2 regions of the Nonomuraea sp. NPDC048901 genome follow, and region 2 is predicted to be linked to the other one. Evidence: riboswitches for the same ligand, from Rfam matches in the RefSeq annotation. Region 2 holds a riboswitch; the other holds the start of a gene.
What was found. Region 2 has a riboswitch for glycine ahead of gcvT (glycine cleavage system aminomethyltransferase GcvT). Riboswitches for the same ligand answer to the same signal wherever they lie in the genome.

Region 1 (14,911 bases), on a different contig from region 2:
GGCCGCCCCATGCAGCCCGCCGATGAAGCGGGGCCCGCCGGGAGCGCCCGCCATCGCGCCGAAGACCGCGACGCCGATCGCGCCGCCCGCCTGCCGGGCGGTGTTGTTGATCGCGCTCACCAGCCCCTCCCGGCCGGGCGGTGGGTCGCTCATGGCCAGGGCGACCACGCTCGGCGTCAGCAGCGCCGCGCCGAGCCCGATGACGGCCAGCGCCGGGAGCAGCACCAGGTACGGCGTGGCCGGCCGTACGAGGAGCAGCAGCCCCATGCCCGCCGCCAGGACCACCAGCCCGGCGACCATCACGGGACGCGGCCCGTACCGGCCGGCGAGGCGCCCGAACGGGGCGGACAGCAGCGCCAGCGGCACGAACAGCGGCAGCAGCGCCGCGCCCGCCGTCATCGGGGACAGCCGCAGCACGCCCTGGAGGTACAGGGTGATCAGCAGCATCATGCCGTTGATCCCGAAGTTCATGGTCGCCGAGCCGATCGTGCCGACCGCGATCGAGGGGCGCCGCAGCAGCCCCAGCGGCAGCATCGGCGCCTCCCGCCGGCTCTCGATCGCCACGAACGCGGCCAGCAGCGCCGCGGCGGCCCCGAATCGCCGCCAGTCGGGCCCGTCACGCCCCGCCTGGATCACCGCGTACGTCAGGACCAGCAGCGTCCCCGCGCCCGTCACAGTGCCCGGCAGGTCGATCGGCCGGCGCTCGGGCTCGTCGGCCGGAGCGACCCGGAACACCGCCACGAAGATGATCAGGATGATCGGCACGTTGATGGCGAAGATCGACGGCCAGCCGAACGCCTGGATCAGCATCCCGCCGAGCAGCGGCCCGGCGGGCAGGGCCGCGCTGCCCACCGCGGCCCAGACCCCGATGGCCCTGGCCCGTTCCCGCTCGCCGGGGAAGGTCCGGGTGATGACCGCCAGCGTGCCCGGCAGGAGCAGCGCGGCGCCCACGCCCTGCACCGCCCGCGCCGCCACCAGCGCCCCGACGCCCGGCGCGAACGCGCAGCCCGCCGACGCCACGCCGAACAGGCCGAACCCCGCCAGCACCACCCGCCGGTGTCCGAAGCGGTCGCCCAGTGTGCCGCCCGTCAGCAGCAGCCCGGCCAGCGCGATCTGGTAGCCGTCGACCACCCACTGCAGGTCCGCGAGCCCGGCGTGCCGGCCGGCCGCGATGGACGGCAGCGCCACGTTCACGATGGTCACGTCCAGCAGGACGACGAACAGGCCGGCGCACATCACGATCAGGATGTTCCGCTTCATCCCCCTACACCTGCGCGGTGAGGGTCGACGCTAACCTCTCGCGACGCGCCGATCCGCGTGGCGTCGCCCAGAGAGCCGCGGGGAGTGCCGGCGGGAAAGTCGCCGGGGAGGTCGTCGGGAGTGCCACCAGGTCGCCGGGAGTGCCGCCGGAAAGGATGAGCCGCGGCCAACCCCGCTGCGGAGAAAGGCGACGCAGTAGGGTCGGCAGCGTGAGCGAAACTTCCGCCGAGGATCGGATCTGGACGGTTCCGAACCTGCTGAGCTTCCTGCGCCTCCTCGGCGTTCCCGTCTTCCTCTGGCTGGTATTGGGGCCGAAGGCGGACGCCTGGGCGATCCTCGTGCTCGCGGTCGCCGGGTTCACCGACTGGCTGGACGGCAAGATCGCTCGCGCCTTCAACCAGATGAGCAGGCTCGGCCGGATCATCGATCCGGCCGCCGACAAGCTCTATGTCTTCGCCACGATCCTGGCGCTGCTGGTGCGCGACGTCATTCCGTGGTGGCTGGTGGCGATCATCCTGGGTCGCGAACTCTTCGTCGCGTGTTTCTTTCCCGTACTTCGGAAGAGCGGTTACAAGGCACTTCAGGTGCATTTCCTGGGCAAGGCCGCCATGTTCAACCTGATGTACGCCTTCCCTCTGCTCTTCCTTGCCTCCCACACTGGGTGGTATGCCGATATAGCACGAATTGTCGGATGGGCCTTTGCGCTCTGGGGAACGGGCCTGTACTGGTGGTCGGGGGTGTTGTATGGGGTACAGGTACGACGGCTCGTAACCGCGGCCAAGGAGGAGTGATCGGGTGAAGGCGGTCGTCATGGCGGGTGGAGAGGGCACTCGGCTGCGTCCGATGACGGCCAACCAGCCCAAGCCCCTGCTGCCCGTGGTCAACCGCCCGATCATGGAGCACGTGCTGCGGCTGCTCAAACGGCACAGCATCACCGAGACCGTGGTCACCCTCCAGTTCCTGGCCGCGCTCGTGCGCAACTACTTCGGCGACGGCGACGAACTCGGCATGAGCTTGCAATACGCCACCGAGGACGTTCCGCTGGGCACGGCGGGCAGCGTGAAGAACGCCGCGGCCCGCCTGCGCGACGACCGATTCCTGGTGATCTCCGGCGACGCCCTGACCGATATCGATTTGTCGGATATGGTCCGTTTTCATCGTGAAAATTCGGCGCTTGTCACCATCGGGTTGAAACGGGTGCCCAACCCCCTCGAGTTCGGCATCGTGATCGTCGACGAGGGCAACCGGGTCCAGCGCTTCCTGGAGAAGCCCACCTGGGGGCAGGTCTTCTCCGACACCGTCAACACCGGCATCTACATCATGGAGCCCGAGGTCCTCGACGCGGTCGCCTCCGGAGAGCCCGTCGACTGGTCGGCCGACGTCTTCCCCACCCTGCTGGAGCGCGGCGCCCCCATCTTCGGCTACGTCGCCGAGGGCTACTGGGAGGACGTCGGCACCCACGAGAGCTACCTCAAGGCCCAGGCCGACGCCCTGTCCGGCCGGGTCGCCGTGGACATCGGCGGCTTCGAGGTCTCGCCGGGCGTCTGGGTGGCCGAGTCGGCCTCGGTCGACCCCGACGCGGTGCTCAAGGGCCCGCTGCTCGTCGGCGCGTACGCCAAGGTCGAGGCCGGCGCCGAGCTGCGCGAGTACACCGTGCTCGGCAACAACACGGTCGTGCGTGAAGGCGCCTTCCTGCACCGGGCGGTCGTCCACGACAACGTCTACCTGGGCCCCGGCAGCCACCTGCGCGGCTGCGTGATCGGCAAGAGCACCGACGTGATGGCCGGGGCCCGCATCGAGGAGAACGCCGTCATCGGCGACGAGTGCGTCATCGAGCCCGAGGCGTACGTCTCCAGCGGAGTCAAGATCTACCCCTTCAAGACCATCGAGGCCGGCGCCGTCGTCAACACCAGCGTCATCTGGGAGTCGCGCGGCCAGCGCAGCCTGTTCGGTCCCCGCGGCGTCAGCGGCCTGGTCAACGTGGAGATCACCCCCGAGCTGTGCGTACGGCTGGCCAGCGCGTACGCCACCACCCTGAAGAAGGGCGAGCACGTCGTCACCTCGCGCGACTCCTCGCTGGCCGCCAGAGCGCTGAAGCGGGCCGTGATCGGCGCGCTCAACGCCAGCGCCATCAACGTCCTCGACCTGGAGGCCGCGCCGCTGCCGGTGGCCCGCTTCCACACGGCCAGGGAGTCCGCGGCGGGCGGCATCGCGCTGCGCACCACCGCCGGCGACCCGCAGAGCATCGACATCGTCATCATGGACGACCGCGGCGCCGACCTGCCCCCGGCCGCCCAGCGCAAGCTGGAGCGCGTCTTCTCCCGCCAGGAGTTCCGGCGCGCCTTCCCCGGCGAGATCGCCGAGCTCCGCTTTCCCGCCAGGGCGGTCGAGGACTACGCGTACGAGCTGCTGCGCTGCGTCGACATGACCGGTATCAGGGACATGAAGGTCGTCGTCGACTGCGCCGGAGGGACCTCCGCGCTGGTCCTGCCCACGCTGCTCGGCCGGGTCGGCGTCGACGTGCTCACCGTGAACGCCCGCCTGGACGACATCTCGCCCACGGAGACGTTCGCCGAGCGCCGCAGGGACCTGCAGCGCCTGTCGGAGCTCGTGAGCTCCTCCAGGGCGGCCTTCGGGGTGCGGTTCGACCCCGTGGGGGAGCGCATCGCGCTGGTGGACGAGATGGGCCAGCTGATCGGCGAGGAGCGGGCCCTGCTCGTCGTGCTCGACCTGATCGCCGCCGAGCGCAGGACCGGCCGGGTGGCGCTGCCCGTCACCACCACCAGGGTCGCCGAGCAGGTCTGCCGCTTCCACGGCGTGCAGGTGCGCTGGACCTCCACGGCGGTCGACGCCCTCACCTCGGCCGCGGTGGACGAAGACATGATCTTCGCGGGCGACGGCAGGGGCGGTTTCGTGGTGCCCGAGTTCGGTCCGGCGATCGATGGGGTGGCGGCGTTCATGCGGCTGCTCGGCCTGGTCGCCCGCACCCGGCTCTCGCTCAGCCAGATCGACGCGCGCATCCCCGAGGCCAAGCTGCTCAAGCGTACGGTGCCGACCCCGTGGGCGGCCAAGGGCGCCGTCATGCGCTCGGTCATCGAGGCCGCCGAGGCCGAGCCGGACGGCTGCCGCGTCGACACCACCGACGGGGTGCGGGTGGCCGCCGAGGACGGGAGCTGGGTGCTGATCCTGCCCGCCGCCACCGAGCCGGTCACCGATCTGTGGGCCGAGGCCGCCGACGTGGACACCGCGCAGTCGCTCCTGGAGCACTGGGCCCGGGTGGTCGAGGAGGCGGCCTCCTGAGCCTCGGGACCGAAATCTGTACGGCAATTCGCATAGAATCATCACGGAACGTGACACTGGCGGATCGGTGGCGCCGGAACGTGCAAGATCGTAATGTAGAAACGCGCGGCGGCATGGACCTTGGGGCGCGGGCGGCGGTAACTTTGTCACCGTCCGAACCCGTCGTCCAGCGCCCCGCCTTGACCTTTGCCGCTGATCAGCGTAAGTTGCGGCATTCGCAAACTTGAAGAGCGAAGCGAGGCGCGCCCAGATCCCCGTTGCCGCGTCTTCGCGGTAGGAGGCCGAGCCGATCGATGCCGAGCGTCTACTGCACGCAGTGCGGGCACGCCAACCCCGAGGATGCCCGTTTCTGTTCCCGTTGTGGGTCACCGCTGACCAGAACCGAGGTCGCCGGGGACACCACATCGACGATCTCTGTCGCGGGAATCGAGGCGTACGAGGCTGAGACCGGTGACATGCTCCTCGCCGAGCGCGCGCTGGTGGAGCAGCTGCCGCCTGGCACGGCGTTGCTCACCGTGACCAGGGGGCCCAACGCGGGGAGCCGTTTCCGCCTCGACAAGGAGCTCACCACCACGGGGCGCCATCCCGAGAGCGACATCTTCCTGGACGACATCACGGTCTCCCGGCGGCACGTGGAGTTCTACCGCCTTCGCGGCGGCCAGTTCTCCGTGCGCGACGTGGGCAGCCTCAACGGCACCTACGTCAATCGGGAGCGCATCGAGGAGGTGCCGCTGCACTCCGGTGACGAGGTGCAGATCGGCAAGTTCCGCCTCGTCTTCCTGATGCGGACCGCCGCCGGCGCATGAGCGAGCCCAGCGAGCGACCGATAGTCACAGCGTTCATGCGGCTCACGGAGGAAGCCGCATGAGCGCGCAGGCGGCACGTTCGCACATGAGCATCGGGGAGGTGCTCGCCATGCTCCAGGGCGAGTTCCCCGATGTGTCGATCTCCAAGATCCGCTTCTTGGAGGGCGAGGGGCTCATCGAGCCGGAGCGCAGCCCGTCGGGCTACCGCAAGTTCACCCACCTGCACGTCGAGCAGCTCCGCTACATCCTCACCGAGCAGCGCGACCACTACCTGCCGCTGCGGGTGATCAAGGACAAGATGGCCGAGCACTTCGGCCGCCCGCGTGCCGTGACCGACCGGCCGGAGACGCGGGAGGTGCGGCTGAGCCGCGCCGAGCTGCTGGAGGCGGCCGGGCTCGACGAGGACACGCTGGCCGAGCTCGAGGACTACGGGCTGCTCTCGGCGACGGCCAGGCGCTACGACGAGGAGGCGCTCAACGTGGCGCGCAGCGTCGGCGCCCTGGCCCGGTTCGGCCTGCACGCCCGGCATCTGCGCGCGGTCAAGGCCGCGGCCGAGCGCGAGTGCGGTCTGGTGGAGCAGACGGTCGCGCCCATACTCAAACGCCGGGCCCCAGGGGCCATCGGAGAGGCCGACGAGGCCGCGAGGGAGCTGTCGGCGCTGCTGCTCGACCTGCACGCCGCTCTGGTGCGTACGGGCGTGCGAACCGTTCTAGGCCGATGACCGGACCAGCGGGACATACAAGGCCCCTCGGGTGTTACGTTGAAATGCAGAAGCGGACCGGCCCAATAGCTGTGCCGGGGTCGCCGACCAGTCGAATATGGAGCAGCCCGTGTTGCAGATGGAGGTCGTGGGCGTCCGCGTAGAGATGCCCACAAATCAGCCGATCGTCTTGCTCAAGGAGGCACACGGGGAGAGGTTCCTGCCGATTTGGATTGGGATGACCGAAGCCACGGCCATCGCCTTGGCCCAAGCGGAGGAGCCTCCAGCCCGGCCACTCACGCACGACCTTTTCAGGGACGTGCTGAGCGCCCTCGGCGTGGGCCTGCGCGCGGTCAACATCGTCGCCCTGCGTGACGGTATCTTCTTCGCCGACCTGGTGTTCTCCAACGGCGTAGAGGTGAGCGCGCGGCCCTCCGACTCGATCGCGCTCGCCTTGCGCACCGGAGCACGAATCTTCGCCAGTGAGGAGGTCGTCCAGGAGGCCGGGGTGATCATCCCCGACGACCAAGAGGACGAGGTGGAGAAGTTCAGGGAGTTCCTTGACACGATCACCCCCGAAGACTTTGGCCGGGCGGGGTAGGTATTTCAGTGCATTTACGCTTCACGACGCGCCGAGCGGGATCGTTGACTGCGCATGGTCACGGTCCTACGGTGCAAGTGAAACCCATGGCCGCGCTTTTACGAACCCCCAGATCAGGCCATGGGATGAGAGAAAGCCGGAGGTCCGCGTGGCGGTCAGCAGCGGCGAGGGAAAGACGGCCGGCCAGGAAGATCCGGTGCGGCGTGAGAGTGCGCGGCAGCGTGCCGGAGAGCAGGGTCTGCTCTTCGACGAGCAGCCCACGACACTGCCGAGTGACATCGGATACCGCGGCCCGACGGCGTGCGCGGCGGCCGGCATCACCTACCGGCAGCTCGACTACTGGGCGCGCACGGAGCTGGTCCAGCCGACGATAAGAGCCGCGCACGGCTCGGGCTCCCAACGGCTCTACAGCTTCCGCGACATCCTGGTGCTCAAGGTCGTCAAGCGGCTCCTCGACACCGGAGTCTCCCTCCAGCAGATCCGTACGGCCGTACAACACCTGCGTGACCGCGGGGTCGGCGACCTCGCGCAGATCACGCTCATGAGCGACGGCGTCAGCGTCTACGAGTGCACCTCGGCCGACGAGGTGATCGATCTGCTCCAGGGCGGTCAGGGCGTGTTCGGCATCGCGCTCGGCCGGGTCTGGCGCGAGGTCGAGGGCTCCCTCGCGGAGCTGCCGGGGGAAAGGGCGGCGGTCGAGGACAGCGTCCCGGCCGACCACCCCGCTGACGAGCTGGCCCAGCGGCGACGGGCGCGCCGCATAGGGTAGCAATCCGGTAGTAACCTAAGAGGCGCAAGGCTGACGACCCCCTGCGGGAGAGTCCCGGGCTGGTCCCGGGGCGCCGAAGGAGCAACCCTCCCCGGAATCTCTCAGGCACCCGTACCGCTCGGGGTAGGCAACTCTGGAAAGCAGGCACGCCCGCCAGGCGCGCCTCACCGACGGTGCAAGCCCTCATGGGGGTGAAGCTCTCAGGTCGCCATGACAGAGGGGGAGATCCGGCACTCGCCCGCGCCCAGGCGCCGGTCTCCATAGCCCTCGGGAGGCACCTTCCATGACCGACCTGTCAGCTCCGCCGTTCTCGACCCGGCACATCGGCCCGTCCGAATCCGAGCAGCAGCGCATGCTCGAGGCCGTGGGTTTCGAGTCCGTGGCCGACCTGGTGGCGGTGGCCGTCCCCGAGTCCATCAGGATCAAGGACCGGCTCTCGCTGCCCGCCGCGGCCAGTGAGACCGAGGTCATCGCCGAACTGCGGGCCATCGCGGGCCGCAACCGGGTGCTCACCTCGATGATCGGCCTGGGCTACCACGACACGATCACCCCGGCGGTGATCCGCCGCAACCTGCTGGAGAACCCAGGCTGGTACACCGCCTACACCCCCTACCAGCCGGAGATCTCGCAGGGCCGCCTGGAGGCGCTGCTCAACTTCCAGACCGTCGTCTCCGACCTGACCGGGCTCGACGTCGCCGGCGCCTCCCTGCTCGACGAGAGCACGGCCGCCGCCGAGGCGATGACGCTGGCCAGGCGCGCGGGCAAGTCCAAGAGCGACGTGTTCGTCGTCGACGCCGACGCGCTGCCCCAGACCAAGGCGGTGCTGGCCACCCGCGCCGAGCCGCTGGGCATCACGCTGGTCGAGGACGCGCTCGACGGTGAGCTGCCCGAGTGCTTCGGCGTGCTCGTCCAATACCCGGGTGCCTCCGGCCGGCTGCGTGACTTCCGCGCGGTGGCCGAGCGGGCGCACGCCGCGGGCGCGCTGGTCGTGGCCGCCGCCGACCTGCTCGCGCTGACCCTGGTCACCGCGCCGGGCGAGCTCGGCGCCGACATCGCGATCGGCTCCTCGCAGCGCTTCGGTGTGCCGTTCGGCTTCGGCGGGCCGCACGCCGCCTACATGTCCGTACGCGAAGGACTGCAGCGGCAGATGCCCGGCCGCCTCGTCGGGGTCTCGGTCGACGCCGACGGCGCGCCCGCCTACCGGCTGGCCCTGCAGACCCGCGAACAGCACATCAGACGGGAGAAGGCCACCAGCAACATCTGCACCGCGCAGGTCCTGCTGGCCGTCATCGCCGGCATGTACGCCGTCTACCACGGGCCGGAGGGGCTGCGCCGCATCGCCGGCCGCGTACACCGGCACGCCGCCGCGCTGGCCGAGTGCCTGCGCCGCGGCGGTGTCGAGGTCGTACACCGGGAGTTCTTCGACACCGTGCTGGCCAGGGTGCCCGGCCGGGCCGCCGACGTCGTCCGGCAGGCCGCCGAGCGCGGCGTCAACGTGTGGCAGGCCGACGCCGACCACGTCTCCATCGCCTGCGACGAGAAGACCACGGCGGCCGACCTCGAGCAGGTCGCCGCCGCCTTCGGCGTCAGCGGGCCGGTGGCCGGCCTCCTCGCCGACGAAGGGCTGGACACGCTGCCGGCCGCGCTGACGCGGGAGTCCGGCTACCTCACCCACCCCGTCTTCCACAGCCACCACTCCGAGACCGCGATGCTGCGCTACCTGCGCAGGCTCCAGGACAAGGACATCGCCCTCGACCGGTCCATGATCCCGCTCGGCTCCTGCACGATGAAGCTCAACGCCACCACCGAGATGGAGCCCATCACCTGGCCGGAGTTCGCCGGGATCCACCCCTTCGCGCCCGACGGGCAGGCCGCGGGCTACCACCACCTCATCGAGACCCTGGAGGAATGGCTGGCCGAGGTGACCGGCTACGACGCGGTCTCCATCCAGCCGAACGCCGGGTCCCAGGGGGAGTTCGCCGGGCTGCTCGCGATCCGGGCCTACCACCGCGACCACGGCGACGAGCACCGCGACATCTGCCTCATCCCGTCCTCCGCGCACGGCACGAACGCGGCCAGCGCCGTCATGGCCGGCATGCGCGTCGTGGTCGTGGCCTGCGACTCCGAGGGCAACGTGGACCTGGCCGACCTCGACGCCAAGATCGACAAGCACCGCGACGCGCTGGCCGCGATCATGCTCACCTACCCGTCGACGCACGGCGTCTTCGAGGAGACGATCACCGAGGTCTGCGCCAAGGTGCACGACGCGGGCGGCCAGGTCTACGTCGACGGGGCCAACCTCAACGCGCTGGTCGGGCTGGCCAAGCCGGGCGAGTTCGGCGCCGACGTCTCGCACCTCAACCTGCACAAGACCTTCTGCATCCCGCACGGTGGCGGCGGCCCCGGCGTCGGCCCGGTCGCGGTCCGCGGCCACCTGGCCGCCTACCTGCCGGGCCACCCGCTGCGCCCCGGCTCACCGGTCGGCGCGGTCTCCGCGGCCCCGTACGGCTCGGCGGGCATCCTGCCGATCTCCTGGGCGTACGTCAGGATGATGGGCGGCGACGGCCTGGCCGCGGCCACCGAGCAGGCGATCCTGTCGGCCAACTACCTCGCCCGGCGGCTGGCCCCGCACTACCCGGTGCTCTACACCGGGCGCGGCGGCCTGGTGGCCCACGAGTGCATCGTCGACCTGCGGCAGATCACCAAGGAGACCGGCGTCACGGTCGACGACGTGGCCAAGCGGCTCATCGACTACGGCTTCCACGCCCCGACCATGTCCTTCCCGGTCGCCGGCACGCTGATGATCGAGCCGACCGAGAGCGAGGACCTGGCCGAGCTCGACCGGTTCGTCGACGCGATGGTGGCCATCAGGGGCGAGATCGCGCGGGTCGCCTCGGGCGCCTACGACCGGGCCGACAACCCGCTGCGCAACGCCCCTCACACCGCCGAGGCCGTCGCGGCCGACGAGTGGGCCCATCCCTACAGCCGTACCGAGGCGGTCTACCCGCTGCCGTCGCTGCGGGAGGGCAAGTACTGGGTGCCGGTGCGGCGCATCGACCAGGCTTACGGCGACCGCAACCTGGTCTGCTCCTGCCCGCCGCTGGAGGCGTACGAGGACTGACCTGGTTTGTCGCGTCCGCGACGGCTCCGGTCGTTACGTCCGCAACTGAGCTGGCTGTCGCGTTCGCGACTGATCCGGCTGTCGCGTCCGTGACTGACCCGCACGTCGCGTTCGCGGGACCGTGGCCTTCTCCGCCGCGTAACCGTGGCCCTCTCCGTCCGCTGTGCTCGGACGGGGAGGGCTACGTCCGTTTTCTGGGATTTTTTCCCGCCACCCAGGCTGAACGTGGCCAGTGAGAAGACATGATCACCGGAACTCGTTAGGCTCTGTCCGACCGTCGCCTAAGGAGCTCTCTTGACGTTCTCAGAGCTGCAGGTCCCGCCTCTCGACACCGCTCGCCGCCTGGCCGAGCACGGTGACCTCGACGGCGCGGCGGCCATACTCAGCGAGCTGGCCGCCGACCCCGAGGAGCCCGACCGGGCGCAGGCCGCCGTGGGCCTGGCCGTGGTGCTCGACGAGCGCGGCGACCCGGAGGGGGCCCGGGCGGCCGCCCGGGTCGCGCTGGCCACCGGACATCCGGAGTTCGCCGCTCAGGCGGCCTGTCACCTCGCGCAGGGCTTCGAGCGCGAGGGCCGCGCCGAGCAGGCCAGGGGGGCGTGGCAGGCGGTCCTGGGCGTCGGCACGGCCGCCTACGTCCCGCTGGCGCGTCTCGCCCTGGCCCGGCTGGCCGTGCTGGCCGGCGACTACGACGAGGCGGAGAACGAACTGCGGGCCGCGCTGGCCGCCGCCGGGCCGGACGACGTGGGCGCGCACGCCGCGCAGCAACTGGCCGAGCTGCTGCTGGAGCGGGGCGAGCCGGGGGAGGCGGCCGAGGTGCTGCTGGAGGCGCTCGAGGTGGCCCCCCAGGACGACGTGGCCCGGCTGCGGGTGCAGCTCGGCATCGCGCACCTGGAGCTCGCCTGCGCGGAGTTCGCGGGGGCGGTGGAGGACGGCGGTGACGCGCCGACGAGCGGGCTGGCCATCGAGCTGCTGGCCAGGACCCTGCCGCTGCGTGGCCGCGTCGACGACGCGGGCCGCGTCTGGACGTACGGGCTGGAGCACGAGGACGAGACGCTGGCCGCGGAGGTCCGTCTGCGCTACGACCGCGACACCTGACCGACCTCCCCGCCCCGCGAGCGTCTCCAGGACGCCCGCGAGCGCCTTCAGGACGCCCGCGCCCGCCTGCCGCTCCATCCGCCGGCGCTACGCCGTCGGTGAGGTCTCCCTCGCCGACCTCGCCACCGACCGGTCAGTCCGCCGCCAACGGCTCCGTGTGGGTCCGGGCTTCCTGAGTGGCCGCCCAGGAGGCGAGCAGGCGCAGGCCCTCCTCGGAGGGTGAGCCGGGTTCGGCGGTGTAGATGGTGATGGTGAGGCTGGGGTCGGCGACCATCTGCAAACCCTCGAAGGCGAGGGTGAGCTTTCCGACGATGGCGTGGTTGAAGCGTTTGGTTCCGGTGCCGTGCCGGCGGACGTTGTGCGCGCCCCAGCGGGTGCGGAACTCATCGCTGCGGGTCGACAGTTCGCCGACGAGGTCGTGGAGCTCTTTGTCGTGGGGGTTGCGGCCGGCTTCTGTGCGCAGCATGGCCACGCACATGTCCGCGAAGGGACCCCAGTCCGGGTAGAAGCGATGGGAGGCCGGGTCGAGGAACGCGAACCGGGCCAGATTCTCCTGATTGGCCGGGGAGGCGTACAGGTCGGCGAAGAACGCGCGGGCGAACTGGTTGACGGCGAGCACGTCCATGCGGCTGTTCTGCACGAAGGCGGGTCCGGCGGTGATCGCGTCCAGCGTCCACTGCAGGCTGCGATGGAGCGTCTGCGGCCGGGCGGCGCGGCGCCGGGGGCGGGTGAGGACGTCCGAGCCGTCGGCGGTCTGGGCCAGGTGCAGGAGGTGGGCGCGCTCGGCGTCGTCGAGCCGCAGGGCGCGGGCGAGGGCTTCGAGCACCGCCGCGGAGGCGCCGGCGAGGTTGCCTCGTTCGAGCTTGGCGTAGTACTCGGCGCTCAGATCGGCAAGGGCCGCGACCTCACTGCGGCGCAGACCGGGGACGCGCCGCCGGGATCCGGCGATCAGGCCGGCCTGCTCCGGGGTGATCTTAGCTCGCCGCGAAGTGAGGAACTCGCGGACCTCGTCACGATTGTCCACAGCTCGACCGTACGGCGTCATCGCCAAGCGAGGGATGTACTGGGAGTACACCTCTCGCTGGTAACTCGTAACCACCGCAGAATGCCGGTTAGGTGGATTGCGGCGGAATCCTGCGCCTTCGGTACGACCGGGCGGCAGCCGCATATCAGACGCCTAACCACGTAAAGGAAACTTTGATGCGCGGAGCAGTGATCCACGGCCCCGGCGATGTGCGCTTCGAGACCCTGGAGGACCCGAAGATCCTCAAGCCGACCGACGCGATCATCCGGACGGCCGTCACCTGTGTGTGCGGCTCGGACCTGTGGTCCTACCGCGGCCTGGAGCCGGCCCAGGAGGCTCACCCGATGGGTCACGAGTACGTGGGCTTCGTGGAGGAGGTCGGCAGCCAGGTCACCGCGGTCCGGCCCGATCAGTTCGTCGTCGGCTCCTTCGCCACCTCGGACAACACGTGTGCGAACTGCCGCAACGGCTTCCAGTCCAGCTGCCTGAACCGCGAGTTCATGAGCACCTGCCAGGCCGAGTACATACGCATCCCCAACGCGCAGGGCACCCTGGTCGCCACCGACCAGGTGCCGGACGAGCAGCTGCGGCCCGGCCTGCTGGCCGTCTCCGACGTCATGGGCACCGGCTGGTACGCCGCCGACGCCGCCGAGGTCAAGCCCGGTTCGACCGCCGTGGTGGTCGGTGACGGCGCGGTCGGCCTGTGCGCGGTCATCGCCGCCAAGGAGATGGGCGCGGAACGGATCATCGCGATGAGCCGCCACGAGCCCCGGCAGCAGCTGGCCAGGGAGTTCGGCGCCACCGACATCGTCACCGAGCGCGGCGAGGAGGGCATCGCCCGGATCAAGGAGCTGACCGGCGGCATCGGCGCCGACGCGGTCCTGGAGTGCGTGGGTACCGCCGAGGCCATGCGGCAGGCCCTGCACTCGGCGCGGCCCGGCGGGAACGTCGGCTTCGTCGGCGTCCCCCACGAGGTCGCCGTCGACGGGCAGGAGCTGTTCTTCTCCCACGTCGGCCTGCGTGGCGGCCCCGCCCCCGTACGCCGCTACCTGCCCGACCTGATCGACCACGTCCTGTCGGGGCGGATCAACCCCGGGAAGGTCTTCGACCTCACCCTGCCGCTGGAGCAGGTCGCCGAGGGCTACAAGGCCATGGACGAGCGCCGCGCCATCAAGACCCTCCTCAAGCCCTGACCCCGTGCGTCAGCGGACATGTGCGCGCATGGCCGAATGACAGCCCGGTAGCGACCTTCGCCCAGCCTCCCTCCCGTCGACCTCGCGAGGAAAGCAAGAACGATGCCAGAGACCACAACGCCGTCCAAGCCTGTAGCGGGGCGATTTCTGCCGCCCCTGCTGCTCTTGCTGACGGTGTTCGGGCCGATCTCGATGGACCTGTACCTGCCCGCGCTGCCGGCACTGACGGTCGAACTCGGTGCCGCGACCTCCATCGCGCAGTTGACCGTCACCGCGTGCCTGATCGGGCTGGCCGCCGGGCAGTTGATCGCAGGACCGATCTCGGATCAGTTCGGGCGGCGAGGGATCCTCCGCCTCGGCGTCACCGCGTACATCGTCACCTCCGCGCTCTGCGCGATCAGCCCCAGCGTCGAGGTGCTCATCATCGCCCGGCTCGTGCAAGGCCTCACCGGCGGGGTCGGAATCGTCATTGCTCAGGCCGCGGGCCGCGACGTCCACTCCGGCGGCGAGCTGATCCGCTTCTACGGCCGGCTCACCGTGGTCGGAGCGTGCGCCGCGATCGTCGGCCCGCTGCTGGGCGGGCTGCTCACCGCGCTCGTCGACTGGCGTGGCCTGTTCGTGGTCCTCGCGGTCATCGGCGCCGGCATCCTGATCGCCACCCTGCTCATCTACACGGAGACACTTCCGGCCGACCATCGTGTCCGAGGCGGATTCGCCCAGACCATGCGCGACTACCGTACGCTGCTCGCCGACCGGGTCTTCCTCGGAGCCCTCCTCAACCAGGGCTTCCTCTGGGCCGCCGTGTTCGCCTATCTCGCCGGCGCCACGTACGTCCTGCAGAACGTCTACGGACTTTCCCCGCAGTGGTACGCGGCCGCCTTCGGACTCAACTCAGCCGGCTTCGCGTTCTTCGGGTGGCTCGGCGGCCGCGGCGCCGAACGATGGAGCATCACCGGCACCCTCGCCATCGGCATCCTCGTCGCCGGCGGCGGTGCCGCCGGGCTCCTCACTTCCGGCCTCACCCCGATGCCACTCTGGGTGG
Region 2 (14,911 bases):
GCAGCAGCAGCTCATTCTTGCTCTTGACGTGCCGGTAGAGCGACATCGTGGTGAAGCCCAGCCGCTCGGCGACCCTGGCCATCGACACGGCGTCAAGGCCGCCGGCGTCGGCCAGCTCGACCGCCGCGCGGGCGATGCGCGGCGGGCTGAGCCCCTGCCTGGGTTCAGGCGCCGGCTCGTCGAGTCTTCCCCAGAGCAGGTCGAGCCCCGGCGGCAGCTTGTCGTTCATGGTCCTCACCTTCGCGCATCGCCCTCGCCTTTCGCGACGTCCGTCCGGCACCGACGCCGACGCCGACGAGCTGGGCCGCACGCTTGCGCTCCCGCCAAGTGTATGCCATACACTCAGTGTATGACATACACAGCATTGATCATCGGCGGTGGGATAGCGGGCTCGTTATGCGCGGTCGCCCTGCGCAAGGTGGGGATCACGCCGGTCGTCTATGAGGCGTACGACCGGACCGCGGACCACACAGGCGCCTTCCTGACGCTCGCGGTGAACGCGCTCGACGCCTTGCGCGCCCTCGACTTCGACCTCGGCGACGTCGGCTTCGACACGCCGCTCATCGTGTTCACCAACGGCTCCGGAAGGCGGCTCGGCGAGCTGCCGTACGGCACCACCCTGCTGGACGGCATGGTCAGCCGGACCGTCAAGCGGGCCGACCTCTACCGCGCCTTCCGCGAACGGGTCGTCCGGTCCGGCGTACACATCGAGTACGGCAAGCGGCTCGTCGACGCCGAGAGCACCGGCGACGGGGTGCTGGCGAGGTTCGCCGACGGCACCTCGGTCCGCGGCGACCTGCTCATCGGCGCGGACGGCCTGCGGTCACGTACCCGCGAGATCATCGACCCGCACGCGCCGGACGCGCGCTACGGCGGGCTGCTCAACACGGGCGGCTACGCCCGCGGCGTCTCCACCGGCTGCGAGCCGGGCACGATGAACGCGATCTTCGGCAAGCGCTGCTTCTTCACCCACACGACGCATCCGAGCGGCGAGGTGTGGTGGGCGGCGAATCCGGCCCAGGCCGCCGAGCCCACCCCCGCAGAACTGGCCGCGATCACCCCCGAACAGTGGCGGTCCCGGCTGATCGACCTGTTCCGGCACGATCGCGGGCCCGCCGCGGACATCATCGCGGCGACCGGCGAGATCTTCGCGGGCTGGAGCACCTACGACGTGCCGACCGTACCGAAGTGGCACGACGACCGGATGGTCATCATCGGCGACGCGGCCCACGCGACCGCCCCCTCGATCGGGCAGGGCGCGGCCATGGCCATCGAGGACACCGTCGTGCTGGCCAAGTGCCTGCGGGACAGCCCGGACATCGCCGCCGCGTTCGCCGCCTACGAACGGCTACGGCGCGAGCGCGTGGAACGCGTCGTCGCGCAGGGCAATCGCACCGGCGGCTGGAAGACGCTCGGTCCCGTCGCCCGGGTGCCGCGTGACCTGATCATGAGCCTGGCCATGAAACAGATGGCCCGCACCGGCAACGACCCGAGCCGCTGGATCTACGAACACCACATCGACTGGGACAAACCACTCCAAGAGGTGCCCTCCGAAGCCCGTTGAGCGTCTCGACCACTTCTTACCGAGGATCGGTGGGCAGGTCGGCGCTTCAGGGCTGCCGCACCCCCGTCTCGGTGGCCGCCGCATAGCCGGCGAGCATGGCGAACGCGACGTCACGTGCGGCGTCGTCGCAGCCGACAACCCCAGCGTGACCAAAGCGTGGACCGACGCCGGGTTCAAGAACGCGGTCATCGCTCATGGCGTCGGCCTGGGCCTCGCGTCGGCCTTGTCCAAGAGGCGGACGCGGGGGTAGCCGTAGACGCTGCGTATCTTGTTGCCGCAGTTGGTGAGGGTCACGGTCTGGACGCGGAGCCCCATGGCGGCGTTCGGCTCCTCGGCGGTCAATGACGTCCCCGAGCCGGGGCAGGACGGCGTGGGGGGAGGGGACCACGACGTCGGCCGCGGTGCAGTCATGGTGTGGTGCGGGCCGACCGGCGCGGCGCCTGGCCCGTCTACGCCGCAGCCGGCGAGGAAGAGCGCAAAAAGGGAGAACGCCCGGACGGCGGACATGACGGTCATCGACCCCATCTTGCCGGACCGCCGAGGAAAGAACCGCCGGGTGGGATGGCGATCGTTGCCGTTCGACGCCGACCACCTTGGCGATGCCCTCTCTGTCAGATTCCCCGGTTCTCCATCTTCAGGCTCCGTCAGTGGTGTTCCAGTCCAGGATTCCGGGTCCGCGGAAAAACTGCCGCACCTCGTCGGCCCGGCCGCCACTCAGCCGCAGGGCGAGGGCAAGACTCGTGACGATAGCAAGCGGCCCAAGGGTTCGCTTCCGCTAGAGACACCGCGCGAGGTGGTGGACGAGCCGGCCACGAAAGGGCTGAACACTCCGCCGCCGCTGACATGGGAATCCTCCCCGACTGTCACTGGATCAGCACAAGCGGCGAACGACAGCCGGCTCGCTGGTATTCGCGCAGTCTCTCATGAAGCCCCTTAGGGAGATAGCTTTGATCTGATGGAGACTTTCAGCGAACACCCGTCGAGTCCAAGTACTGGCAACGAACCATCTCCATGGGAAGGGCGAGGCCGCTCGCTGTGGCTTCGCGTCGTCATCGGTTTGGTATGTGTTGCGCTGGTGGCGGCCGTGCCCATATATGTGCACCAGCAAGATTTGCTGGTCTCTCAAGCACGGGCGATTGCCCTCGACGGCGTCAAACAACGCGATCACGATTGGTATGCCGCAAAGCTATTAGGCTACGTTGCCGTGGGGATCCACTCGGATGATTACACTAAATCTGCACTTGCGGATACGCTCGCCATAGAGCGTCGTGGCCTATTTCCGGGCAGTGCGACCATTGTCGATGTCGCGTTGGCTGCCGACGGCAGAACGGCGCTTATCTCTGACGCCCAGGAGGGCTACGGAATTTGGCACCTCCAGGGAAAGGGTCCTGAGTCAGGCAGAGAGAATCTTCAGGCCACCAGAACGGGCACCCTTGGTGCTGGGTCTGGGCCGATAGCCCTGTCCTCGGATGGGCGGAGGGCGGTAACAGGCGAAGACGTGAGCGGCGGCATCGATGTGTGGGATCTGGGCGATCCTGATAGGCCGTCCAGGACGCCCGTGCGTAAAGGTGACTACCGCGAACAGCTTCTCGAGTTGTCGTTGACCGCTGACGGCACGACCCTGTTCGCAGGGTTCGAGGACGGTTCCATTGAGATCTGGAATCTGGGTGCCGGACGGAAGCCAAGGCAGCTGGCGCGCAGGCATGAACATGCGTCTGGAGTTCGTATTTTATCCGGGACATCAGATGGTAAAACGCTGCTTACTGTCAGCGATGATTCTGCAATTTTCTGGTCCATGACTGATCCGAGCCGGCCCACCAAGATTGCGGAGCTCAAAAGCGCGACTCTCGAGCCGGAGGTGCGCCAATGGAGCAGTGGCGCGCTTAGCGCAGATGGCAAGAGGGCGATAATCGGACGAGGAGTGTGGGATACGACCAATCCGCAGTCGCCAACTCATCTGGGTGATTTGTCTATTATCCCCGAACGGGCGACTCCGGTGGCAATCTCCTATGACGGATCTATTGCTTTCACAGTGCATGATGAGCCAGGCGGTCCGGCGACTTCTGACCCAGTTATCGTGTGGGGACTGAAGGACGGCTACCGCCCGGTCAGCTTGGCAACGCTCAGAACGCCCGAGTCCGAGAGCTGGCAGGTGGCCATGAGCAAGGACGGAAGAACATTAGCCGTGGGGACGAGAACGGGAGGTGCCTATTCGTGGCTACTGCCCAACCTGCGCAAGGGTTTCATGGAGGACGCTTGTAGAGAGTCTCCACCCCTTCCGCCCGTGCCGGGTTTTTGGGAGTCCGTAAGTACCGAGTCACCTCCCGACGTACTGGGCAAGAGGCCGTTTGCCATATGTCCTCTTGGCGGCAGGTCAGGGAAGTGAGCCTGTCGCTCAGTAAAGCGGCAGAATCGGGAGATGAATGAGCCGGTAAAGGCCAGCTTGCGGTAGTTGAGCCTGTTGTGCCCTTCGGGAAGTTGCCGACCGCCGTCGCCGCTGGGCCCGCTGCATTGCTGCAGCGGGCCTCAGCACCGGCCATGCCCGTTTCCGAGCAACCGGCTCAAGCAAGCTCCGTGGGCTCGCGGGCTGCCAGAAGTGCTGGCCGGTGTCGGCGGTCGGCCGACGGTGGCAGTGGGTGTGGATCAGGCGTGAGGCGGCGGGTTTGTCCGGCTTGCCGTTGCCCGCATCAGCGGTGATCGCGTGTTTGCGGATCGCGGTGCGGGTTACCTTGAGCCACGGTTCCCACTGGCTGGGGGTTTGCGGCTCGCTACGGCGCGAGCGCGTGGAACGCGTCGTAGCGCAGGGCAATCGCACCGGCGGCTGGAAGACGCTCGGTCCCGTCGCCCGGGTGCCGCACGACCTGATCATGAGCCTGGCCATGAAACAGATGGCCCGCACCGGCAACGACCCCAGCCGGTGGATCTACGAACACCACATCGACTGGAACGAACCCCTCCACAGCGCGGGCTAGAGCTGCCGACGTCCGCGCCGGGTGGAGGGCAGGTCGTGCCGCCCCGAGACGAACTCCTGGACCGCGATCTTGGCCCTGATCACCGGCCGGCGCCACCGTTCCTCCCGGTGCGCGGCCGTGGCCAGCCTCCGCGGGCGCCGCTTCTGGTAGAACAGGTGGGCCCACGGAGACCCGGGTCTGGCCAGCCGCACCGCGCCCACCAGCAGCAGTACGGGCACGAACAGACCCACTATCCCGGTCCAGATCTTGCCCTTCAACAGGGTGATCACGGCGAGCACCATGTTCGCCACGAGCAGCGCACCCGGGTTGACCGGGGTCCCGTAGTCGAACGACAGCGGCCGGAGCCCGGTGAGCAGCAGCCCCGTCATCGCGACCGCGATGAACACCGCGTCGACCGAGGTGCGGCCCTCTTCCTCCCAGTACACGTCGTGCAGGTGCAGGATCAGCGCGAACTCGTCCAGCACCAGCGCCGATCCGATCCCGAAGACGGCGGCCGCCGCGGCGTAGGCCACCTGCGACGCCGAGGACACGATCAGCCCGCTGACCCCGCCGACCAGCATGAGCACGACCCCGAACACCACGTGGTGGATGTGCATCTCGCCCACGTTGACGTTGCGGAACCAGCCGACCTTCGCCCTGATCAGCCGCACGTTGACGCGGGTGGCCACGAAGGCCCCGATGAGCGCGACGAAGAAACAGAACAGCGGCAGCCGTCCCGTGTCGACAATGCTCAGCTCGAACCAGTTCCCCATGACCTTGAAAACGATGCTACGAGGCCAATCGTCATCCCTTGACCATTTGGACCGGGAAACGGACTCAAGACAGGAACGCGCGCAGCAGCGCCGCCGTGCCCTCCAGGTGCTCCGCCACTGCTCGGCGGGCCCCTTCCGGGTCGCCCGCCAGAATGGCCGCCACGATCGCCTCGTGCTGGCGGGCGGAGTGGTCGAGGTTCACCTGGAGCATCGGGATGGCGTTGAGGAGGTCACTGACCCGCAGGCGCGCGTCGGCGCAGGCGGTGGCGAGCAGGGCGGAGCCGGTCAGCTCGGCGATCGAGAGGTGGAAGGCCGTGTCCAGCCGCCGGTAGTCCCCGATGCCCGCCTTGTTGAGTGCCGCGAGCCGGCCGCGCAGGAGGGAGCGCTGGTCGTCGGTCAGCGTGGCCGCCGCCAGCACCGCCGCCGCGCCGCATTCGACCGCCATGCGGAAGGTCAGCGCGTCGGTGAGGTCGGCCGTGCCCATGTCGGCCACGACCCTGCGCAGGTCGCCGCTCTCCGGCGGGGGCGGGGCGTAGGTGACGAACGCGCCGCCGTACCGGCCGCGCCGTACGTCGAGGTAACCGGCATCTTGGAGCGCCCGGATCGCCTCGCGCAGCGTCACCCGGCTGATGCCGAGCTGAACGGCCAGTTCACGCTCCGGGGGCAGTTTCCGGCCCGGCGCGACCACGCCGAGCTTGATCGCCTGGAGCAGCCGTTCTACCGTCTCCTCGAAGGCGTTTCCTGCCCTGACCGGCCGTAACACCGTCATCAACCGCGCCGAGTCGTCCAACGTGTCCTCAGGTCTTGACAAGCGATCCCCATATGCACATCAATGGTCTAAGAGTAGCCCAATTAGCGGGAAAGCGAGCGAACTTCTGTGAGCGAGCGAGGTCTTCCACAGCCCGGAGCGCTGTCCGTCGACGAGTTGCGTGACGAGGTGGCCGCCGGACGGGTCGACACCGTGCTGCTCGCCATCGCCGACATGCAGGGCAGGTTGCAGGGCAAGCGGCTGTCGGCGCGCTATTTCCTGAACGAGGTGCTGGGGCACGGCTCCGAAGGCTGCAACTACCTGCTCGCCGTGGACGTGGACATGAACACGGTCGACGGCTACGCGATGTCGTCGTGGGAGCGCGGCTACGGCGATTTCGTGATGAAGCCCGACATTTCCACGTTGCGGTGGGTTCCGTGGCAGGAGGGCACCGTCATGCTCATGGCGGACCTGACCTGGGAGAACGGCGACGACGTGACCGCCTCGCCGCGGCAGATCCTGCGCGCGCAGCTCGCCCGGCTCGCCGACCGCGGCCTGGCCGCCTTCGTGGGCACCGAGCTGGAGTTCATCGTGTACGAGGACAGCTACGAGGACGCGTGGAAGCGCGCGTACCGCGACATGTCCCCCGCGAACCTCTACAACGTCGACTACTCCCTCCTCGGTACGGCCCGCATCGAACCCCTCCTTCGCCGGATAAGGCGGGACATGGAGGGAGCTGGGCTGTACGTCGAGTCCGCCAAGGGCGAGTGCAACCTGGGCCAGCACGAGATCGCCTTCCGCTACGACGAGGCGCTGAAGACCTGCGACAACCATTCCATCTACAAGAACGGCGCCAAGGAGATCGCGGCTCAGGAGGGCAAGTCGATCACCTTCATGGCCAAGCCGAACCAGCGCGAGGGCAACTCCTGCCACATCCACATCTCGTTGCGGAGCGTGGACGGCGACCCGGTGATGGCGGGCGACGGCCCCCACGGGCTGTCCGAGCTCGGCGCCCGCTTCATCGCCGGGCAGCTGGCCCACATGCGCGAGCTCACCCTCTTCTACGCCCCGAACATCAACTCCTACAAGCGCTACGTCCCCGGCAGCTTCGCCCCCACGGCCGTCAAGTGGGGCGTGGACAACCGCACCTGCTCGCTCCGGCTCGTCGGCCACGGGGAATCGCTGCGCATCGAGAACCGGGTGCCGGGCGGTGACGTGAACCCCTACCTCGCGGTGTCGGCGCTGATCGCGGCCGGGCTGCGCGGCATCGACGAGGAGCTGCCGCTGGAGGACGCGTTCGGGGGCAATGCCTACGACTCCGGCGCCGAGACCGTGCCCCACACGTTGCGGGACGCGCTGGCGCTGTTCGAGGGGTCGAAGCTGGCGCGGGAGACGTTCGGCGACGACGTGGTGGCGCACTATGCGAACAACGCCCGGATCGAGCTGGCCGCCTTCGACGCGGCTGTCACGGACTGGGAGCTGTTCCGGGGTTTCGAGCGGATGTGAGCACGATGCAGATCATCAATCCGGCGACGGAGGAAATCCTCGCCGACGTGGAGCTGGCCGACGCGGCCGAGGTCGACCGGGCCGTGGAGCGTGCCAGGCGGGCCTACCAGGGTTGGCGCGACGTGTCGCCCGGCGACCGGGCGCGGCTGCTGCGCCGCTTCGCCGACCTGGTGGACGAGCACCGGGAGGAGCTGGCCCTGCTGGAGCTCACGAACTCCGGCCACCCGATCGGCAACGCCCGCTGGGAGGCGGGCGCGGTACGCGACGTGCTGCACTTCTACGCCGGCGCCCCCGAGCGCAACCACGGCAAGCAGATCCCGGTGCCCGGTGGCGTGGACATCACCTTCCAGGAGCCGCTGGGCGTGGTGGGCGTGATCGTGCCCTGGAACTTCCCGATGCTCATCATGAGCTGGGGCGTCGCCCCGGCCCTGGCCGCGGGCAACACGGTGATCGTCAAGCCCGCCGAATGGACCCCGCTGACCGCGCTGAGGCTGGCCGAGCTGGCCCTCGCCGCGGGCCTCCCCGAGGGGGTGCTCCAGGTGCTGCCTGGGGCAGGGGAGGTCGCGGGGGCCCGCCTGGTCGAGCATCCGCAGGTGGCCAAGATCGTGTTCACCGGCTCGACCGAGGTGGGCAAGGAGATCGCCGCCAAGGCAGCAACCCAGGTAAAGCGGATAACCCTCGAACTAGGCGGCAAATCCGCAAATATCGTGTTTGCGGACTCGGATCTGGAAAAAGCGGCGAAAACGGCGCCGTATGCCGTCTTCGATAACTCTGGGCAGGACTGCTGCGCCCGATCCAGGATCCTGGTGCAGGCGGAGGTCTACGACGCGTTCCTGGAGCTGCTGCTGCCGGCCGTACAGAATGTCAGGGTCGGCGACCCGCTCGACGAGAGCACCGAGATGGGCCCCCTGATTAGCGCCGAACATCTGGAACGGGTGCGCGGCTTTATCGACGGCCCGTCGTACTGGCAGGGCGACTGTCCGCAGGGCAAGGGGTTCTGGTTCCCGCCGACGGTCCTGACGCCGGCGCTCACCGACCGGGCGTTCACCGAGGAGATCTTCGGGCCGGTGGTGTCGGTGGTGCCGTTCGCGGACGAGGCGGAGGCGGTGCGGATCGCCAACGACACGCCGTACGGCCTGAGCGGCTCCATCTGGACCCGCGACGTCGGCCGGGCGCTGCGCGTCGCGCGGGCCGTGGAGGCGGGCGCGCTGTCGGTGAACTCGCACTCCTCGGTCCGCCACTGGACGCCGTTCGGCGGCTTCAAGGAGTCCGGCCTCGGCCGGGAGCTGGGCCCGGACGCCCTCATGGCGTTCACCGAGACCAAGAACGTCTTCATCTCAACGGAGTGACACACATGCAGCGTTTGCACAACCGCGTCGCCGTGATCACCGGCGCGGGCGGCGGCATCGGCCTGGCCACCGCGCGGCGGTTCGCCGAAGAGGGCGCCAAGGTGGTCTGCGCCGACGTCGACGAGGAGGCGGGCACCAAGGCCGCCTCCGAGGTGGGCGGGCTCTTCGTCAAGGTCGATGTGACCAGCGAGGACGACGTCGTCCGGATGTTCCGGACGGCGTACGACACCTATGGCTCCGTCGACATCGCCTTCAACAACGCGGGCATCTCGCCGCCCGAGGACGACTCGATCCTGGAGACCGGCATCGAGGCGTGGCGGCGGGTGCAGGAGGTGAACCTGACGAGCGTCTACCTGTGCTGCAAGCACGCGATCCCGTACATGCAACGGCAGGGCAAGGGCTCGATCATCAACACCGCGTCGTTCGTGGCGGTGATGGGGTCGGCGACGTCGCAGATCTCGTACACGGCCTCGAAGGGCGGGGTGCTCGCGATGTCGCGCGAGCTCGGCGTCCAGTTCGCGCGCGAGGGGATCCGGGTGAACGCGCTGTGCCCGGGGCCGGTCAACACGCCGCTGCTGAAGGAGCTGTTCGCGAAGGACCCGGAGCGGGCCGCGCGGCGCCTGGTGCACGTGCCGGTGGGGCGCTTCGCCGAGGCGTCGGAGATCGCGGCGGCGGTGGCGTTCCTGGCCAGCGACGACGCCTCCTTCATCACGGGCTCGGAGTTCCTCGTCGACGGCGGCATCTCGGGCGCGTACGTCACGCCTCTTTAGGAAGGACCTTTAGGAAGGGAACTTTAGGAAGGGAAGTTGTGGAGCGACCCGTCATCGGGATCACGTCCTATGTCGAGCCTGCCCGCTACACCGTGTGGGAGCTGCCGGTCGCCCTGCTGCCGTACATGTACGTGGAGCACGTGGTCCGGGCCGGCGGGCAGCCGGTGATCCTGCCGCCCGCCGGGTCGCCCGCCCGGCTGGTGGCGCGGTTGGACGGGTTGATCCTGGCCGGTGGTGGTGATGTCTCGCCCGAGCGGTACGGCCAGGAGCCACACGACCAGACCGGCTACATCCGGAAATTTCGGGACACGGCGGAGTTCGCGGTGATCGAGGCGGCTCTTGAGGCCGACCTGCCCTATCTCGGGATATGTCGGGGCATGCAGGTGCTCAACGTCGCGCTCGGCGGGACCCTGCACCAGCATCTGCCCGATGTGGTGGGACACACCGGGCACTCCCCCGCCCCCGGCGAGTTCGGCCACCTGCCCGTCCGGCCCGTCGCGGGGACTCTCGTCGGCAAGGCGCTCGGGGCCGAGCCGGTGGCCGTGCCGCACTACCACCACCAGGCCATCGACCGGCTCGCGCCCGGCCTGACCGTGTCCGCCGTGGCCGACGACGGCACGATCGAGGCGGTGGAGCTGGACTCCCGGACGTTCGCCATGGCCGTGCAGTGGCATCCGGAGGCGGCGAAGGACTGCGCGCTGTTCGAGGCGCTCGTCGCCGCCTGCTGAGCCGCCCCCGGTACAGCCCTTTTGGCCCCAAGCGGCCAGATCCGCACGCGACAACTCCCCCATAACAGCACTAGGCTTGCGGACATCACCGTCGAAACCGTGCGGGAGAGCGTCCTGGCATCCGGCCAGGTCCCCTGAAGGAGCAAGCCCTCCCCGCGAACCTCTCAAGGCAAAGGACCGCACGGACGAGGTGTCCTCTGGAAAGCAGGCCTGGCGGCCTCGCCGAAGGTGAAAGTCCGGCAAATTACGGGCGAAGCTCTCAGGCACCCATGACAGAGGGGGAGGATGTCTGGCATCCGATCCTGCCCTGAGGTGCGCATATGTCACGTCCTACACCGCTCCGAGAGGTCCACGAGAGCCTCGGCGCGACATTGACCGATTTCGCCGGGTGGCTGATGCCGCTCCGCTACGGCAGCGAGTCCGCCGAGCACAACGCCGTGCGCCAGGCGGCCGGGCTGTTCGATCTCTCCCACATGGGCGAGATCTTCGTGACCGGGCCTCAGGCGGGTCAGGCACTCGACTACGCGCTGGTGGGACACCTGTCGGCGCTCGCGCCCGGCCGGGCCCGCTACACCATGATCGTGAACGAGCATGGCGGGGTGCTGGACGACCTGATCGTCTACCGGCTCGGGGACGAGGAGTTCATGGTGGTGGCTAACGCCTCCAACTATGAAAAAGTCGGGGAAGAGCTGAAAAATCGCGCCAAGTCGTACAACGCGGTGGTCGAGGATCGCTCGGAGCAGTACGCGCTGATCGCCGTGCAGGGGCCGCGCGCGCAGGAGATCCTCGCCACGCTCACCGACGCCGACCTCGCCGGGCTGAAGTACTACGCGGGCCTGCCCGGTCTGGTCGACGGGCGGCAGGCGCTCATCGCGCGCACCGGCTACACGGGTGAGGACGGGTTCGAGCTGTTCGTGGCCAACCAGGACGCCGTCCCGCTCTGGCACGCGCTGACCGAGGCCGGCCGGCCGTACGGGCTGCGGGCGGCGGGTCTGTCCAGCCGTGACACGCTCAGGCTCGAAGCGGGCATGCCGCTGTACGGCAACGAGCTCGGCGTCGAGCTGACCCCGTTCGACGCGGGGCTGGGCAGAGTGGTGAAATTCGACAAGCCGGGCGACTTCGTCGGCAGGTCGGCGCTGGAGGCGGTCAAGGACACGCCGCCGCGGCGCCGGCTCGTCGGACTGGTCGCGCGGGGTCGCCGGGTGCCGCGCCACGGATACCCGGTGACCAAGGACGGCGCCGTCGTCGGCGAGGTCACCAGCGGGGCACCCTCCCAGACCCTGGGTAAGCCCATCGCCATGGCCTACGTCGACAATGGGGCCGACGCAGGTCTGGCCGTGGACATCCGGGGCAGCCATGAACCTATGGACCTCATTGAGCTGCCCTTTTACAGGAGGAACAAGTGAGCAACATCCCAGACGACCTGAGCTACACCAAGGAGCACGAGTGGGTGGCCGGGCTCGACGACGGCATCACCGTGACCATCGGCATCACGGCCTACGCGGCCGAGGCGCTGGGTGATGTCGTCTTCGTGCAGCTTCCGGAGGTCGGCTCGACCGTCGAGGCGGGCGACTCCGTGGGTGAGGTCGAGTCGACCAAGTCGGTGAGCGAGATCTACACCCCCGTCGGCGGCGAGATCGTCGAGGTCAACCAGGCCGTCGTGGACGATCCGTCGCTGGCCAACAGCGACTCCTACGGCGACGGCTGGATGTTCCGCGTGCGCGTGGAAGGCGACCCCGAGGACCTGCTCACCGCCGAGGAGTATTCGGCGCTCACCTCAGGCGAGTCCTGACCCACCCGCCGGGGTCCTGCCGGACCCCGGCCCTTCTGAAGGGCGCCCATCAATGGCGATCAGCGTCTTCGACCTGTTCAAGATCGGCATCGGCCCGTCGAGCTCGCACACCGGCGGTCCCATGGCCGCCGCGCACAAGTTCGCGCGCGGTCTGCACGACGACGACCTGCTCGCGCGTACGGCCCGCGTCGAGGCGATCCTGTACGGCTCGCTCGGCCTGACCGGCAAGGGCCACGGCAGCGACAAGGCCGTCCTGCTGGGGCTGTCGGGCGAGAAGCCCGAACTCGTCGACGTGGACTCCATCGACGCGCGCCTGGCCGCGATGCGCGAGTCCGGCACGGTCCGGCTCTACGGCACGCACGAGATCCCCTTCGTCGTGGGCGAGGACCTCGTCTTCGAGCGCAAGATCTCCCTGCCCGAGCACCCGAACGGCATGCGCTTCACCGCCTTCTCCGCATCGGGCGAGAAGCTGCGCGAGAAGGTCTACTTCTCGGTCGGCGGCGGCTTCGTGGTGGACGAGCAGGCCACCGGCGCCGACCGCATCAAGCCTGACGACACCGTTCTGCCCTACCCCTTCACGACCGGGGACGAGCTGCTCAAGCACTGCTCCAACACGGGTCTGTCCATCTCCGCGCTGATGCTGGAGAACGAGCAGGCGTTCGGCCGCTCCGCCGCCGAGATCCGCGCGCGGATCCTGCACCTGTGGCAGGTCATGTGCGAGTGCGTCGAACGCGGCATCGCCAAGGAGGGCGTGCTGCCGGGCGGTCTCAAGGTCAAGCGCCGCGCGAACCGCCTCCACCGCCGCCTGCAGACCGAGTCGCCGAAGACCGACCCGCTGCACGCCATGGACTGGGTGTCGCTGTTCGCGCTGGCGGTCAACGAGGAGAACGCCGCGGGCGGCCGCATCGTCACCGCTCCCACGAACGGCGCCGCGGGCATCATCCCCGCCGTTCTGACCTACTACTCCCGCTTCATCCCGCACGCCGACGACGACGGCATCGTCCGCTTCTTCCTCACCGCGGCGGCGATCGGCGTCCTGTTCAAGGAGAACGCCTCGATCTCGGGCGCCGAGGTCGGCTGCCAGGGCGAGGTCGGCTCGGCCTGCTCCATGGCCGCCGCGGGCCTCACAGAGGTCCTGGGCGGCACGCCCGAGCAGGTGGAGAACGCGGCGGAGATCGGCATCGAGCACAACCTGGGCCTGACCTGCGACCCGATCGGCGGTCTGGTCCAGATCCCGTGCATCGAGCGCAACGCCGTGGCCTCCATCAAGGCCATCGCCGCGGCCCGCATCGCCCTGCGCGGCGACGGCCGGCACTTCGTCGCCCTGGACAAGGCCATCAAGACGATGCGCGACACCGGCAAGGACATGCTCGACAAGTACAAGGAGACCTCGCGCGGGGGCCTGGCCGTCAACGTGATCGAGTGCTGACATTCGGCACCTGAGAACGTCGCAGAGAGCAGGTAGCGTGAGAGCATGACGGCACATCACCGCGACGAGGTCATCACCGTCCCTCGTGACGAATATGAGGCGCTCAAGGCCGAGGTCAGGCGGCTGCGCCGAGAGCTGGGACGCCAGCAGGCCTTGCTAGCCATCATGGACAACGCCGCCAACCCAGGCCGGCTGCGAACGTTCACGCGCGACGAGCTGGCCGCCGAGTGGGGCGTCAGTGGCTGACCGGCGTATCGCCTTCCCTGAGCGTGCGTGGGAACAGATCGAGGCCCTGCCAGAAGTGCTGCGGAGACCCGTTCAGCTCGCCATTTTCACCCTCCTGGACGAGCCACGACCTACGCTCGCCGACCCATGGACGGCGTCCCAGACGCCTACGAGCTGAATCTCGTCCGCGACGATGTAACCATCTGGTACACGGTTACCTTGCACGAAGGTGCGGAAGTGATCACTATTCAAGTGGTCCGTCCAAATCTCTGATTGCCTGTGTGATCCATGGCCGCATGAGGCGCCCACAACAGGCTCTTCGCAGTTGAGGGTGTAGTCAGCTCCCGAACTGTGCCGATCCAACGACGCGGAGCAGGTCGAGCTTGCTGGCGGCGTCGGTTCCCGGTCGAGTGCTGTACACCATTACTCGGAGGTCCGAGTCCAGTGTCGTGAGCACGTCGCAGTCCAGCGTGACGAGGCCGACCGCGGGGCTGTCGATCGTCTTGGGCTGTGATCTGCGCGGGGTAAGAGCGAAGGTGTCGTACTGCTCAGCGAACTCAAGACTGCTCTCTCGGAGGTCTCGGACCAGCTCGGCGAGGGTGCGGTCGTTCGGGTACACGGCGGTGGCACGCCGAAGGTCGGCAGTGAGCTGTCGTCCGAACTGCTGGTGTTCCTCCTTGGTGTGGACCACGTGGTTCGGCAGGTCTCGGAAGTGGCGCCAGACCAAGTTCCGTTCTCGGGTCGGTAGCCGCTCGCTTAGTTCGAACAAGGAGACCCACAGCGCGTTTGCCACGACCAGGTCCCAGCTCGCGGTGAACACGGCCACTGGTGTGTGGGCAAGACTGTCCATGATTCGTGCGACACCCGGCCCGACGTGCTGCGGGACGCATCCGGACGCCGGCGTCTGTGCGCCGGCCGCGCGCCAGAGCAGGTCATGTTCCGCAGCGGACAACCTCAGTGCCCGGGCCAACGCCCCCAGTACCTGCGGTGAGGGGTGTCGCGCGCGTCCCTGCTCGAGCCGGACGAGGTAGTCGACCGAGATCCCAGCGAGTGATGCCAGCTCCTCTCGGCGCAGC

Region 1: it holds a riboswitch for glycine, as region 2 does, so the genes downstream of both, gcvP (aminomethyl-transferring glycine dehydrogenase) here and gcvT (glycine cleavage system aminomethyltransferase GcvT) in region 2, are expected to answer to the same signal.

What each region holds. Positions count from the first base shown of each region.
Region 1 covers NZ_JBEZFW010000013.1:80,703-95,613, reverse strand. The annotation lists gene AB0C30_RS37645 (MFS transporter) at 1-1,260, opposite strand, end outside; gene AB0C30_RS37640 (CDP-alcohol phosphatidyltransferase family protein) at 1,470-2,051, shown strand; gene AB0C30_RS37635 (mannose-1-phosphate guanyltransferase) at 2,056-4,560, shown strand; gene AB0C30_RS37630 (FHA domain-containing protein) at 4,854-5,366, shown strand; gene AB0C30_RS37625 (MerR family transcriptional regulator) at 5,425-6,087, shown strand; gene AB0C30_RS37620 (bifunctional nuclease family protein) at 6,197-6,667, shown strand; gene AB0C30_RS37615 (MerR family transcriptional regulator) at 6,816-7,436, shown strand; glycine riboswitch at 7,471-7,563, shown strand; gene gcvP (aminomethyl-transferring glycine dehydrogenase) at 7,720-10,557, shown strand; gene AB0C30_RS37605 (tetratricopeptide repeat protein) at 10,852-11,652, shown strand; gene AB0C30_RS37600 (helix-turn-helix transcriptional regulator) at 11,786-12,676, opposite strand; gene AB0C30_RS37595 (zinc-dependent alcohol dehydrogenase family protein) at 12,853-13,869, shown strand; gene AB0C30_RS37590 (multidrug effflux MFS transporter) at 13,972-14,911, shown strand, end outside.
Region 2 covers NZ_JBEZFW010000003.1:783,762-798,672, reverse strand. The annotation lists gene AB0C30_RS13210 (TetR/AcrR family transcriptional regulator) at 1-229, opposite strand, end outside; gene AB0C30_RS13205 (FAD-dependent monooxygenase) at 350-1,564, shown strand; gene AB0C30_RS13200 (hypothetical protein) at 1,611-1,760, opposite strand; gene AB0C30_RS13195 (DUF4232 domain-containing protein) at 1,757-1,975, opposite strand; gene AB0C30_RS13190 (WD40 repeat domain-containing protein) at 2,520-3,950, shown strand; gene AB0C30_RS13185 (hypothetical protein) at 4,348-4,536, shown strand; gene AB0C30_RS13180 (hypothetical protein) at 4,533-5,288, opposite strand; gene AB0C30_RS13175 (FCD domain-containing protein) at 5,353-6,057, opposite strand; gene AB0C30_RS13170 (glutamine synthetase family protein) at 6,166-7,542, shown strand; gene AB0C30_RS13165 (aldehyde dehydrogenase family protein) at 7,548-8,891, shown strand; gene AB0C30_RS13160 (3-oxoacyl-ACP reductase) at 8,897-9,661, shown strand; gene AB0C30_RS13155 (gamma-glutamyl-gamma-aminobutyrate hydrolase family protein) at 9,700-10,389, shown strand; glycine riboswitch at 10,482-10,579, shown strand; gene gcvT (glycine cleavage system aminomethyltransferase GcvT) at 10,710-11,795, shown strand; gene gcvH (glycine cleavage system protein GcvH) at 11,792-12,181, shown strand; gene AB0C30_RS13140 (L-serine ammonia-lyase) at 12,234-13,610, shown strand; gene AB0C30_RS13135 (hypothetical protein) at 13,656-13,856, shown strand; gene AB0C30_RS13130 (helix-turn-helix transcriptional regulator) at 14,173-14,911, opposite strand, start outside.